Chondromyces crocatus: one gene and its partner. The protein of the gene in region 2 interacts with the protein of the main gene of each other region in a pairwise test. Links are inferred from orthologs where the notes say so. Each region holds a gene or a part of one and is shown on either strand. Other genes may lie near its edges.

Region 1 (5,490 bases), 880 kb from region 2 along the record:
GTGAGCAATTCACCCATCCCCTGTGCCAGGGAGGGTGAGCGTCACGATCTGTAGGGGACTTGCAAGTAGCTGGAGCGTGGAGCGGGGGAGGATTTGGTGCTGCGCACGCGCGCGCGGGCGTCATTGCTTTCGCCCGTGCGCGCGCGCCCGGCACGCCTCGCCTGCCCTGGGGACTCCAGCGCGCTCGAATCGGCAGCCGGCTTTCCGACTTACGGATTCTGACTCAGGCGACTGGTCGGAATCGAAGATTCCCCCCTGGGGGAAGCGCTGAGAGCTCAGCGCTCCTCCCCGTCGGGCCCGTCGGGCGGCGCCGGCGGTTGCGACTTCGAGCCGCCACGGGACTCGCCACCCTTCCGGCCGATTTCCGCCATGTGCTGCCGGTCACCACTGACGGCCTCGCCACCCTTCCGACCGATGTGCGCCATGTGCTCTCGGTCCTGGCTGACGCGCTCTCCGCCCTTCCGGCCGATGTCCGCCATGTGTTTGCGGTTCTGGCTCACGGCCTCACCGCCCTTCTTGCCGGCAGCGCGAGCCTCCTCGCGGGTGAACTCGTGCGCCGTGCCCTTCTCGTGGGCCGCCCTGCCGCCTTTGCTGGCGATTTCTCGCTGCCGGGCGATGTCCATCGCCGCGAACCCCCGAAGCTTTTTCGTAGGGGCAGCGGGCGGCGGCGTCGCAGGCCTTTCGGCCGTGGCCGAAGAAGACTCGTTGTTCGACTCGTTCACCGGAAGCATTCCGCGATCATCCATATCTGGCCATCCTCTCTTTATCGGTTCCTGTTGGTTGAAACATGCGCACGACGAAGGCTGCTGTGTCCTTCTGCAGAGCGCTTTGTGCCGTGTGAAACAACGTCAAGCGGGCTCGGGGCTACTATCGTTGAAATCGTACGCCAGGCAGGGTGATTCCCTGGAGAACAGGGGGAGCCTGGCTTCTCTTCCCCCGATGAGGGGAAATCGAGCGTCAAGCCCTGGCCACGAAGGCCTTCATGAACTCCACGAGCCGCTCCACGGAGGTCACCTCGATCGCGTTGTAGATTGAAACGCGAATACCTCCCGTGGAGCGATGCCCTGCCAGTCCGACCATTCCTTCTCGGGCTGCCTCCGTCACGAATCGCTTCTCCAGCTCCTCGGTCGGGAGCCGGAACACTACATTCATGAAAGAGCGGCTTTCGTTTTCGACAGGTGCCAGGAAGAAATCCGGGCGCTCGTCGATAGCGCCGTACAACAACCCGGCTTTATGCCGGTTTCGCCGCTCCATCTCGTCAAGACCGCCAGTCTCGACGGTGTAGGCAAGCACGTTCCGGACCAGGTAGATTGCGAAGGTCGGAGGCGTGTTGTAAAGCGAGTTACTGGCGGCATGGGTGGCATAGCGGAAGATGACGGGTACGTCCTTCCGGCCCCCATCGATCAGATCTTTCCGCGCGAGCACGACTGTGACCCCGCTTGGGCCAATGTTTTTCTGCGCACCAGCGTAGATCAGTCCGAAGCGGCGGACGTCGATCCGCCTCCATAGAAAGTCGGATGACATGTCCGCCACGAGCGGCACATTTCCCGTGTCTGGTAGCCAGTGCCACTGGGTTCCAAACAGGGTGTTGTTCGTGGTCATGTGCAGATATGCGGCGCTTGGATCGAGCTGGAGCTCCTCCTGCCGCGGGATGCGCGTATACCGTTTGTCCACCTCCGTGGACGCTGCGATGCGCACCGTTCCGACACGGCCAGCCTCCTGATACGCCTTCTCGGACCAGCCTCCCGTGAGGATGTAGTCGGCGCTTTTTCCTGGAGGCAGAAGGTTCAGGGGGACCATCGCGAACTGGTGGCTCGCTCCGCCTTGCAGGAAGAGGACGTGGTAGTCGTCCGGCACATCGAGGAGCTGTCGGACCAGCGAGATGGCCTCGTCATGCACCGCCTCGAAGGCCTTCCCCCGGTGGCTGTGCTCCATGATCGACATGCCGGTGCTGTCGTAGTCGAGCAGCTCGCGCTGGGCGCGCTCCAGGGCAGGCAGGGGTAGCGCAGCAGGGCCGGCATTGAAGTTGTGGACGCGGGTCATCTGCAGGTTCTCCTGTAGGGCGGACGAGCCGGTTCGGGAAGTCCGGGGCGGCGCTATAGCACGGGTCGTCAGGTCGTCGCGGTGCCCAGCCTGTACAAAGGCGGAAGAACCGTACAGACGCGGCAGGAATTCCCCAGGCCTAACAAAAAAGAGCCCTTCGGCGGAAACAGCCGTGGGAAGCGGAACTGGAGTGTGGTGGGAACTACTTGATCTTGAGACTATCGATGAATTTATCGAAGTCTGCCTTGGCGGCCGTCACGGTCTTCTCGGGGCCAGTGAGCTTGAAGAACCAGCTCTCTCCCGCGACCGGCGTCTCGACGATGGCGCCAAGGAGTGCCCAGTCGGGCTTCGGGACGGTGGGGCCCATGCCCGGCATCCCGGACTTGTACGTCCCCCGCGCTTCGACGACGGTGACCTTGAGGTCTCCAATCGAGCGCTGATGGCGCGGATTCTCGGCGCCCGGCTTCTGTTCGAACTGTCCTACCCACCGCTGAAGGTTCTGCTCGACCGAGCCACCCGCCTGGCTCACGCTGAGTTCGGCGTCCTCGGGATCTCCGTCCACCTTCTTGACCTTGAAGGTGGCCTTCCTCATGGCGCTGGGGTTGGGGGCCGACTCCCAGCCGCTCGGCACCTCCCAGCCGAGCTCCGTTCCCCCCTGGGCGGGCCTCGTGGCCGCCGGGTGGCCGCCGGTGGGGGCAAGCGCTCCTGGAGGAGCTGCAGGCGCGTCGGGTTGGGTGGAAGCCGGCGGCTCAGGGGTCTTGGAGCACGCCGTGGTGGCAGCAGCCAGGGCAACCGTCAGTGCGGCGGCCCAGGAAACGCGGGGTCGCAGAGGGCTCATCAGGGGTTCCTCGTGAAAGAGGCCGGGACTCTAGCAGCCTCGCCCGCTCTGCAAGTAGCCCTCCGTCTCGGATCCGCTAGTAGCCCTCCGTCTTGGAGATGATCTCGTTCATGATCTCCCGCGTTCCTCCGCCGATGGGGTAGAGCCGCGCGTCCCGGAAAAGGCGCTCGACCACGTACTCGCGCATGTACCCGTAACCACCGTGAATCTGAACCGCCTGGTCGCAGACGGCGGAGCACATGTCCGTGGCGGCGTTCTTGGCCATGGCCGCGAGCCCCGTGACCATCTCGCCTCGCAGGTAGCGCATCAGGGTTTCGTGGGTCAGTGCACGGGCCGCTGCGATCCGGGTGGCCATGTCGGCCAGCTTGTGACGGGTGACCTGGAACCCGCTCACCGAGCGCCCGAAGGCCTGCCTCTCTCGCGCATAGGAGACGGACTCGCGGTAGGCGAGTTCGGCGATCGATACGCAGTTGCTCGCGAGCAGCAGGCGCTCGACCGCGAAGTTCGCCATGATCGGCACGAACCCCTGGTTCTCTTCGCCAAGCAGGTTCTCGGCCGGCACGCGGCAGCCATCGAACGCGATCTCCGCCGTATCGGAAGCCCACCAGCCCATTTTTGCCAGCTTCCGGCTGACGGTGAAGCCCTGCTCCCGTTCGATGGCGAGCAGCGAGATGCCACCGTGTCCCTTGTCCCCCGTGCGCACCGCCGTGACCAGAAGATCGGCGCGGCAACCCGAGGTGATGAACATTTTTGCGCCGGTCACCACGTAGTGATCGCCGTCGCGCACAGCGCGCGTCGTGAGTGCGGCGACGTCACTCCCGCCACCAGGCTCGGTGATGGCGAGGGCCGCAATGCGCTCCCCACGCAGCACAGGCGGGAGGAAGCGCGCCTTTTGAGCGTCCGTGCCGACGGCCAGGATGGGTGGGAGCGCGATGCGGTGGCTGCCGAGGCCTGCCGCGACGCCCACGCTCTTCCCTTCGAGGATCAGCTCGTCGGCCTCCGCCAGCACGTGGGACAGGTCGCCCCCCACTCCCCCGAGGGGCTCCGGGTAGCCGACCCCCAGCAGACCGGCAGCTGCGGCGCTGGTGTACAGCGCGCGCGGGAACTCTCCTCGTTCTTCCCACTCGTACGCGTGGGGCGCGATCTCGGTCCGAGCCCAGCGCCTCGCCGCACTGCGCAGCGCGGCGTGGGTTTCATCTTCGAACAGGGGAGGAAGAAGCGGCATATCGAGTCGTCTCCGCGCCCATGCTATGGGGGAACCCCATGGATCCGTACTTCCGGCGGGCATTCAATCAGGTTTTCCGGCCCGAGCTGTACCAGGAGTACATGCGCCGCCTCGAGCAGCGGCTCCAGACGTCCATCGCCTTTCGCGTGGCCGAGACACCGCTCTTCATCCCCCCTTCTTTGAGGGATCGCCTCGCGCGTCACGCCACCGAGATCGTGCGTCAGATCTCGGAGCCGAGCCTGGTGGAGAAATTGAAGAGAGCCATCCCCCCTCATCTCGACGCGCCTGGGATGGATCCGCTTCCCAACTGCGTTCAGGTGGACTTTGCCATCGTCCGCGGTCCCGACGGCGAGCTGGATGGCCGGGTGGTGGAACTCCAGGCCTTCCCTTCACTGTATGCGCTCATGGTCGTGCAGTCCGAGATCCTCGCCGACGTGCTGCGTCCCTATCCCGAGCTGGATCGGAGCTGGTCCGTCTACTTCAATGGACTCTCCCGCGATGGCTTCGTCGAACACCTGCGCCGTACGGTGCTCGGGGGTGAAGCGCCGGAGAATGTCGTGCTTCTCGACCTCAATCCACCCACGCAGAAAACGTTCCCCGACTTCACCGCCACGAAGATGCTGCTCGACGTGGACTCCGTCTGCCCGACCTCCCTCCTCCGGGAAGGACGACGCCTGTTCCGCAAGGTCGACGGGAAGCTCGTCCAGGTCCGGCGCATCTACAACCGGGTCGTCTTCGATGAGCTCCAGCGCACCCGAGCCGAGCTGCCGTTCCGCTACACGGACGAGCTCGATGTGAGCTGGTGCTCGCACCCGAACTGGTACTGGACCTGGTCGAAGACCACGCTCCCCCATATCGATCACGTCGCCGTCCCTCGCTCGTGGTTCGTCAGCGAGCTTCTGGAGCCCCCTCACGACCTCGAGAACTTCGTCCTCAAGCCGCTGTTCTCCTTCGCTGGCGCAGGTGTGAAGCTGGACGTCACGCTGGAGGATCTCGCCGCCATCCCGCCCGAAGAGCGGTCCGGCTGGCTCCTCCAGGAGAAGATCACCTACGAACCAGGTCTCGTCATGCCTGACGGCAACCGGGTGAAGGCGGAGATCCGCATGATGTTCCTGCGCGCCCCGGGCGAGGCCGAGCCGAAACTCACGCTCAACCTCGTCAGGCTTTCGCGAGGCAAGATGCTCGGCGTCGATCAGAACAAGGATCTGACCTGGGTCGGAGGCACGGTGGGCATGTGGCCCACCGAGAGCTGAGTCAACGAGCCCACGCGAGCTGCCAGGAGCCGACCACCACACCGGCAGCCAGAGCGCCGAGCAGCGGCTGCATCCAGCGCCGTCGTGACGTCGCCCGTCCACGCAACCCGAGCGCAGCGACGAGCCCGATC
Region 2 (8,224 bases):
GTGGTTCGATGAGCGCGCGCAGGCGCACCGGGATCACGCGTCCGGCAGAGGCTTCGCGCCCGAGCGCCGACGCGCCTGAGCGGAGCGTCCTGCTGGAGAACGATCTCTGGAGCTTGCGTTGGTGCGCTCATCCCGGAGCGCCTGCGCCTGCGTCGATTCGATCACCGGGTGCCGGGTGCCGGACCGCCAGCCTCCGAGCGCGGAGCCGTCACGCCAGCGCCCGACACGTCGGTCCCCGAGCACCGACTTCCGTGATGACCCTGAGGGGAGGGCCGCGTGCTCATCGATATGTCGATTTTCGCGACGATCCTGGGCTTCGCGTGACCACGCCCCACGGCGTGTGCTGACGGACGCACCGACCTTGGATGTCGAACGGCCACACCGACCCAGAGCGCCTCCCCTGGCGTTCGTGCGCTCCTGCGACGCCCCGAGCGCTGCAGTGTGTTGCATCTTGCGGCAAAGAGCGCGCGTTCGAGGCCCCGCAGACCCATCGTGCGATGCTTTTTTCTCCTTCTAATTTGCGTTCCAGCGGTGGTACCGTCCCGATCCAGGCTACGTGGCGATCCACCCCGGGGACGTACTTGCTGGCTACCGCGTTACCCGCCTGCTCGGACGAGGCGGCATGGGCGAGGTGTGGGCAGCGCAAAACGATGACGGCCAGCAGGTCGCCATCAAGGTCTTGCTCGCGCGCGCCGCGATGAAGCCGGAGCTGGTCAAGCGCTTCGAGCGCGAAGCGCGCATCGCATCCGCGATCAAGAGCCCTTACGTGTGCCAGCTCCTCGACGTGGGGACGACGCCGGACGGCGCGCACCTCCTCGTGTTCGAGTACCTCGAAGGCGAGACGCTCGCCGATCGCCTCAAGCGGGAGCAGTACCTCCCCTTGAGCGAGGTCGGCCCCATCATCGACGACGTCTTGCAAGGGCTCGTCGCGGCGCACGCTGCCGGCGTGATCCACCGCGATCTGAAGCCTGGCAACATCTACGTCGAGCGCACCGGGGCGGCCGACCCGGCCGAGCGCGCCAAGATCCTCGACTTCGGCATCTCCAAGCTCACCCGCCGCGAGAAGGAAGAGCCCACGCTCACCGCCTTCGACGCCACCCTCGGCTCCTTCGCGTACATGGCTCCCGAGCAGGTGCGAGGCGCCGCCCGTGCCGACGAACGCGCCGACATCTATGCCGTCGGCGCCGTCGCCTTTCGCGCCCTCTCGGGCCGGCTCCCTTTCGAGAGCGCGACCGCTGCGGCCCTCGTCGCCATGAAGCTCGACCGCGACGCCCCCTCGCTCGCGGCGGTCACCGGCGAGAAGTGGCCCACCGGCATCGAGCGCTTCGTGGAGCGCGCCCTCGACCGTCGCCGTGAGCGCCGCTTCGCCACGGCCGCCGAGGCGCTCACGAGCTGGAGAGCCATCCAGCCAGAAAACATCACCCGATCCCGGCGCACCTCGAAGGCTGCGAAGCCCCAGCACGTCGACATTTCTCTCCCCATCGACGACGAAGCGACGATCGTCGACGGCCCCCCGACCATGACCATCGACGGGTCCTTCGTGGGCAACGCGTTCGAGGACGAGACGCCGCCTGAAGTGTCCGAGAAGCAACTGAAGACGGAGAGGCGCTGAAGGTGCTCGAGGTCACGGTAGGAACCAAGAACCGGGTCGAGGTCCGCGGGGGCCGCATCCGCGTGCTCAAGGCCAACGCCCGCAACCCCAACTGGGTGGACATCGGCCCGGAGCCGATCATCGTCGGCCGGAACGCCGCCTGTCAGCTCGTCCTCGAAGACGGCAAGGTCAGCGCCGTGCATGCCGAGTTCGTCGCCACCGAGCAAGGCGTCCGCCTCCGCGACCTCGGCAGCCGCAACGGCACCTTCATCGCAGGCGTGCGCGTCGCCGACGTCTTCCTCATGAGCAACACGAAGATGCGGCTCGGAGAGACCGAGATGCAGTTCGAGCCCGTGCGGCCCGAGCGCATCACCGTCTCGGCCCTCCCCGCCTTCGGCCCCATGGTCGCGCAGAGCCCCAGCATGCGCACCATCTTCGAGAAGCTCTCCAAGGTTGCGCCAACCGACCTCACCGTCCTCATCACCGGCGAGACCGGCACCGGCAAGGAGCTGGTCGCCCAGGCCGTCCACCTGGCGAGTCCTCGCGCCAAGAAGCCCTTCGTCATCGTCGACTGCGGCTCCATCCCGCCCACCCTCGCCGAGGCCACCCTCTTCGGCCACGAGCGGGGCGCCTTCACCGGCGCCGTCGACAAGCGCCTCTCCCCCTTCCTCGAAGCCGACGGCGGCACCATCTTCCTCGACGAGCTGGGCGAGCTGCCCATCGACGTCCAGCCCAAGCTCCTGCGCGCCCTCGCCGAGCGCCGCATCAAGAGCGTTGGCGGCTCCAGCTACCGCGAGGTCGACGTCCGCGTCCTCGCCGCCACCCGCCGCGACCTCGTCCGCGCCGTGAACACCGGCGCTTTCCGGAGCGATCTCTACTTCCGCGTCGCTCAGGTCAAGGTCGAGCTGCCCGCCTTGCGCCAGCGCATCGAGGACATCCCCGTCCTCGTCCGCAAGATGCTCCGCGACCTCGGCGACGAGAGCGCCTACGACCGCGTCACCAACGAGACCCTCGAACGCCTCATGCGGCACGACTGGCCGGGCAACGTCCGCGAGCTCAAGAACGCCGTGCAGGTCGCCTCGGCCCTCCACGTCGAAGGCGAAGAGGTCGACATCGCCTCGCACCTCGGCTCCCTCGCCGAGACCCCGCAAGCGAGCCCCACCCTCGGCGCGAGCAGCAGCAGCGTCTCGAGCGGCGGCAGCATCCCAGCCGCCACCTTCAAAGGCCGCCCGTTCCAGGAGGCCAAGCGCGACGTCCTCGCCCGCTTCGAGCGTGACTACTTCGCCGCCCTCGCCGAAGAGGCCAAGGGCAACGTCAGCGAGATGGCCCGCCGTGCCGGCATGGAACGCGCTCACGTCCGCGCCTACCTCCGCCGCCACGAGATCCTCTCCAAGGGCGAGCCCTCCGAGCAGGAGTGACGCCCCTCAGCGCGCGCGCACCCGGTCGTCCCCCACGCGACGGGTGATCCCCTCGCGATCGAACAGCTCGAGCAGCATGATCGTCTGCCTCCGGCCCAGCCCCGACAGGGCCTTGAAGTCGGCGACGCTCATCTTCGCGTGCTCCTCGAAGAACGCGACCACCCGCGCCCGGAGCCCGTCGACGGCTCCCCGCGAGAACCACAGCTCCCCCGCGTGGATGGCCTCACCGTCCCGCACGAGCCGCGCGAGGAGCGCCTTCACCTCGCGCGGCGGCGCCCCGGAAACCTCTCCCGCCTGAAACTCGGTCAACCCCTTGAGCGCCGCCGCGACCAGCGCTTGCTGCACGATCCCCAGCCCGCCCGTCGCTGCCGTCGCCCCGGTGAAGCTCGGCGAGCGGACCACGTCCCCCTCGACCACGAGCGGCTCCCCTTGCAGCGCCGAGTGCTTCGACGCCGCGAGCCGGATCGCCTCCTCGGCCGCCTCCGGGCTCGACGACGAACGCAGCCGCTGGCGCAACGTCTCCAGCGGCAACCCTCGATCGAGCGGTGCCCCGTGGTGGTGCGCTGCGACGTGGGCACGCGCCGCGCGCGCCAGATCGAGGAGTGCCGGTCGAGCGATCCATCCCGTGGACTTGAGACGAGCAACCTCTCCACGCTCCACCAGCTTGTCGAGCGCCCGCACGAGATCCTCCAAAGGGAGCGAGAAGCGGGCGGCGAGCGCAGCGCGGGCGAGAGGCCTCGGCGCCGCTTCCTGGATGAGCTGGAGCACGGTCGTGCTCGCAGAACCTTCCGACAGCGCCTGGAGCACGGCCCGACGGCGCGCGCGCGGCCGCACACGCGGCGGGTGCGCATCGAGCACCGTACCTCCCCCCAGCACCGCGCCCGACGGCGCATCGACCTCGGAGCCCCGGAGAACGAACCTGTCCCCACCGAACACCACCAGAGGCCGTGCGAGGCGAAGGCGAGCCAGACGCGGCCGGGCCTCCTCGCGGGCCACGTTCTCCTCCTCGCGGCTCTCCTCCTCGCGGCTCTCCTCGGCGCTCCGATCGAGGCGCGCAACGCGCACGCTGCTCCGGGCCGTCCCCACGTAGAGCTGTGCGGCCATCCCGTGCCGCAGCTCCCCCCCGGGGCGGAGCAGGACATCGACGAGCCGCGTCGGCGCCGCGTGGGCCTCCCCCGTGATCACATCCCCCCGATGCAGCTCATCGAGACCGACTCCCGCCAGGTTGATCGCGAGCCGCGTCGGCGCCACTGCAGCACTCACCGCCTGATCGTGAACATGCAGCCCCCGCGCCCCCGTCGCTCGCGCCCCTTGCTCCCCCACCAGGTACAGCGCCTGCCCCACCGTCACTTCCCCCTCCACCAGCGTGCCCGTCACCACCGTCCCGGCCCCCCGCACCGAGAACGCCCGGTCCACGCTCAGCCGCGGCGACCCCGACCGCGGCGGCGCCGGGAGCCCCAGCAGCGCACGCCGCACCCCCTCCCGCACCGCCTCGAGCCCTTCCCCCGTGCGCGCCGAGCAGAGCACCACCTCCGCCTCGAACCGCGCCCCCAGCAGCTCTCGCGCCTCCTCCCCGGCGAGCTGTGCCAGCTCGACCTCCACCCGATCGCACTTCGTCACCGCCACCAGCACGCGCCGGATCCCCAGCAGCTCGCACGCCGCAACATGCTCGCGCGTCTGCGGCATCACCCCCTCGTCCGCGGCCACCACGAGCAGCACCACCTGCATCCCGATCGCCCCCGCGATCATCGTGTGCACCAGCCGCCGGTGCCCTGGCACATCGATGACGCTCACCTCGACGTCATCCCCCAGCCGCCACGGCGCGAACCCCAGCTCGATCGTGATCCCTCGCCGCTTCTCCTCGGGCAGCCGGTCCGTATCGACCCCCGTCAACGCGCGGACCAGCGTGGTCTTCCCGTGGTCCACGTGACCGGCCGTGCCCAGAACGAAGCGCCGCACGCCGCGACCGTAGCGGATTTCACCCGCGGCGACCGCGTGGCGGGGTAGAACGCCCCTGGAAGCGCGTGGTCGGCTGGTGCCACCCCCGGTCTTCAAAATCGGTGCGGGGCAGCTCTGCTGTCTCGGGCAGGTTCGATTCCTGTGCGTTTCCGTGGCTTCTACGCCAGCCTTCGCGAGCGGCGCGTGGGGCCCCCCCCGCGCTCGCTAATCCTGCGACATCAGGCTCGGCGAACCCGTCGGCTTCGCGCCGGCCTTCGGCGCATCGCCCGTCCCGGCAGGGGCAGCCGCCGCGCCCTTCCCGTCCGACAGCCGCGCCGTCTTGATGTAGTCCAGCTCCGGGAACTTCTCGCGCAGGAACTTGTTCCCCTGCATCTGGATCGTCCCCTGCGCACCGCTCGGACGCTCCCCGTAGCCCGAGTAGATCTTCTCGACCACATCCATCCCGGGCTCCACCACCTTGCAGACCGGCGCGAAGCCCATCTTGTCCAGGTTGCTGTTGTCCGCGAAGTTGATGTAGAGCTGCGTCGACCGCGTATCCGGGCTGCCCGCCATCGCGAACGTCACCATCCCGCGCGTGTTCGAACCCTTCACCTCGTCGGGCGGCAGGTTCGCCGAGCGCCAGTGCTTGCTCACCTCCGGGTTCCCGTGGATGCCGAACTGCACCATGAAGGGCCGCGGCGTCTTCACCGCCCGGAAGAACGCCACATCGTCGAAGTACCCGATCTTCACCAGGTTGTAGAACCGGTCCACCCCGTTCGGCGCCCAGTCGCGCGTACACTCGATCTCGAAGTCGCCGGCCGTCGTCTCGAACTTCGCCTTGAACTTCGCCGGTGCCTTCTCGCTGGCCTTCTTCGGCTCCTGCATCGCCGGGTTCGTCGACTCCGGGAACGGCCCCTTCGCCTGAGGCGCTGCCGTGGGCGCGGCGGGCGTCGGCGCTGCGGCCGCCGTGGTCGCCGCCGCTGCCGTCGTCGCCGGCTTCGGCGTCGCTTCGGGCTTGGGCTCGGGGGTGGGAGACTCACAACCGGCGAGCGCGCCGGCGACGAGGACCAGGGAAAGGGCGAGGCACTTCATCGGGCGCCTTATCGCATGGCGTTCCAGCCGGCAGCAAGCGACCACAGGGCGCCCCGCCCGCGCTCCGGGACGGGCGGAACAACCCCGTCATGGATGGAACCCGGGGTGCTCCGGAAACTCCGTACGGCCCCTGGTCGCCCTCTGCCCTGCCTCGGCGCCACGCTCTCGGCGCGTGCTGCGCCTCCAGCGTCTCCAGCGTCTCCTCAGCCTCGCGTCACCTTCCCGCTCGCGTCCAGCTTGAGCTGCGCCTCCAGCCCCCCTCGGCTCCGCGCCACCCGCAGCGCCTCCTCCATCGTCACGTGCCCTGCCTGCACCAGATCCGCCAGCGAACGCTCGAACGTCTGCATCCCATCCCGCCGCGACGTCTCCAGCGTGTGCAAGAGCTGATGCACCTTCCCCTCCCGGATCTGCGTCCGCACCGCCTGCGTCGCCACCATCACCTCGAACGCCGGCACCCGCCCCTCGCCCATCGCCTTCGGCAGCAGCCGCTGCGCCACCACCGCCAGAAGCTCCGCCGAGAGCTGCACCCGCACCTGCGGCTGCTGGTGCGGAGGAAACACATCGATGATCCGGTCCACCGTCTGCGGCGCATCGTTCGAGTGCAGCGTCGCGAACACCAGATGCCCCGTCTCCGCCGCCGTCAGCGCCGCCGCGATCGTCTCCGGATCCCTGAGCTCCCCCACCAGGATCACATCCGGATCCTGCCGCAGGATGTTCTTCAGCGCCGCCGCGAACCCCTTCGTATCGGCCCCGATCTCCCGCTGCTCGATCGTCGCCATCTTGTTCTCGTGAACGAACTCGATCGGATCCTCCAGCGTCACCACGTGGCATGCCCGCGTCCGGTTGATCTCGTCCAGCAGCGCCGCCAGCGTCGTCGACTTCCCCGCGCCCGTCGGCCCCGTCACCAGCACCAGCCCTTGCTCTCGACCGGCCAGCTCCCGCACCGCCCGCGGCAGCCCCAGCCGATCGATCTCCGGCACCACCCCCGGGATCAACCGGATCGCCGCTGCCACCGTCCCTCGCTGGTAGTGCGCGTTCACCCGGAACCGGCTCCCACCCGTCACCGTCAGCGCGAAATCGATCTCCCGCTCCAGATCGAACCGCTCCCGCTGCGCGTGGCTCAGCAAGCTCAGCACCAGCCGCCGCGCCGTCGCAGGCGACAAGGGCTCCGCCCCCAGCAGCGGCCGCAGCGCCCCCGACACCCGCAACAGCGGCGGCCTCCCCGCGATCAAGTGCAGATCGCTCGCCCCGCCCCGCATCGCCGCCGCCAGCAGCCCCTGCATGTCCACCGGCGCCCGATCGCTCCCCAGCTCGCCCCCCAGCTCGTGCTCCAGGGTCAGCGTCGCCCCCCGCTCCATCCCTTGCGCGTTCATCCGGAACTCGTCCGCATTCTGCGCGTACGCCGCCCCCGTCTCGAAGCTGATCACCCCCTCCTGGTACAGCTTCACCAGCGCCCGGTTGAACGTCTCCATCCCCTCCGTGCCGCCCTGCATCAGATCCGCCACCTCATCGATCCGCTGCTCCCGGATCAACCGCCGCAGCGCTGGCGTCGCCGTCAGCACCTCCACCGCCGCCACCCGCCCTTCACCATCGGCCCGCGGGAGCAACCGCTGCGCCACGATCCCCACCAGACAGATGGACAGATCCATGCACACCTGCTCCCGCTGATGCTCCGGGAACCCGCTCAGCACCCGCTGCAGCGTCTGCGTCGCATCGATCGTGTGCACGCTCGACAGCACCAGGTGCCCCGTCAGCGCCGCCGACAGCGCCACCGCCATCGTCTCCGGATCCCGCATCTCCCCCACCACGATCACGTCCGGACTCTCCCGCACCACGTGCCGCAGCCCCACCGTGAAGTCCCGCGTATCGCTCCCCACCTCCCGCTGCGTCACCAGCGACAGCAGATCCTCGTGAACGAACTCGATCGGATCCTCCAGCGTCACGATGTGCTTCGAGTGCTGGCTGTTGATGTGATGCACCATCGCCGCCAGCGTCGTCGACTTCCCCGACCCCGTACCCCCCGTCACCAGCACCAGCCCTCGCGGCGCATCGGCGAACGACTGCACCACCGCCGGCAACCGCAGCCGCTCGAACGACAGCTGCCCGCTCGGCACGGCCCGCACCACCACCCCGATCGCCCCTCGCTGCATGTGGAAGTGCAACCGGAACCGCCCCAGCTCCGGGA

Evidence for each region. Proteins that work in one complex are often made in the same cells at the same time.
Region 1: the proteins of selB (region 2) and serC interact in binary tests that used the Escherichia coli proteins (3 or more experiments, as listed by UniProt). The link is inferred for Chondromyces crocatus from one-to-one orthologs.

What each region holds. Positions count from the first base shown.
Region 1 is NZ_CP012159.1:5,355,216-5,360,705, forward strand. What follows is about bases 1-2,854. They hold serC (3-phosphoserine/phosphohydroxythreonine transaminase), read right to left. Parts: upstream 2,044-2,854; coding sequence 958-2,043; downstream 1-957. Other genes in these bases: CMC5_RS19705 (MBL fold metallo-hydrolase), read left to right, coding at 1-54; CMC5_RS19710 (KGG domain-containing protein), read right to left, coding at 276-623; CMC5_RS19720 (hypothetical protein), read right to left, coding at 2,246-2,854. Also shown: more of CMC5_RS19720, read right to left, coding at 2,855-2,881; CMC5_RS19725 (acyl-CoA dehydrogenase family protein), read right to left, coding at 2,958-4,106; CMC5_RS19730 (hypothetical protein), read left to right, coding at 4,145-5,359; CMC5_RS19735 (rhomboid family intramembrane serine protease), read right to left, coding at 5,361-5,490. UniProt on the Escherichia coli protein: Catalyzes the reversible conversion of 3-phosphohydroxypyruvate to phosphoserine and of 3-hydroxy-2-oxo-4-phosphonooxybutanoate to phosphohydroxythreonine. Is involved in both pyridoxine and serine biosynthesis.
Region 2 is NZ_CP012159.1:4,476,008-4,484,231, forward strand. What follows is about bases 2,493-5,443. They hold selB (selenocysteine-specific translation elongation factor), read right to left. Parts: upstream 4,969-5,443; coding sequence 3,016-4,968; downstream 2,493-3,015. Other genes in these bases: CMC5_RS16525 (FHA and sigma-54 interaction domain-containing protein), read left to right, coding at 2,493-3,009; CMC5_RS16535 (peptidylprolyl isomerase), read right to left, coding at 5,173-5,443. In the rest of the region: CMC5_RS16520 (serine/threonine-protein kinase), read left to right, coding at 557-1,612; more of CMC5_RS16525, read left to right, coding at 1,615-2,492; more of CMC5_RS16535, read right to left, coding at 5,444-6,039; CMC5_RS44605 (type IV pilus twitching motility protein PilT), read right to left, coding at 6,243-8,224. UniProt on the Escherichia coli protein: Translation factor necessary for the incorporation of selenocysteine into proteins. It probably replaces EF-Tu for the insertion of selenocysteine directed by the UGA codon. SelB binds GTP and GDP.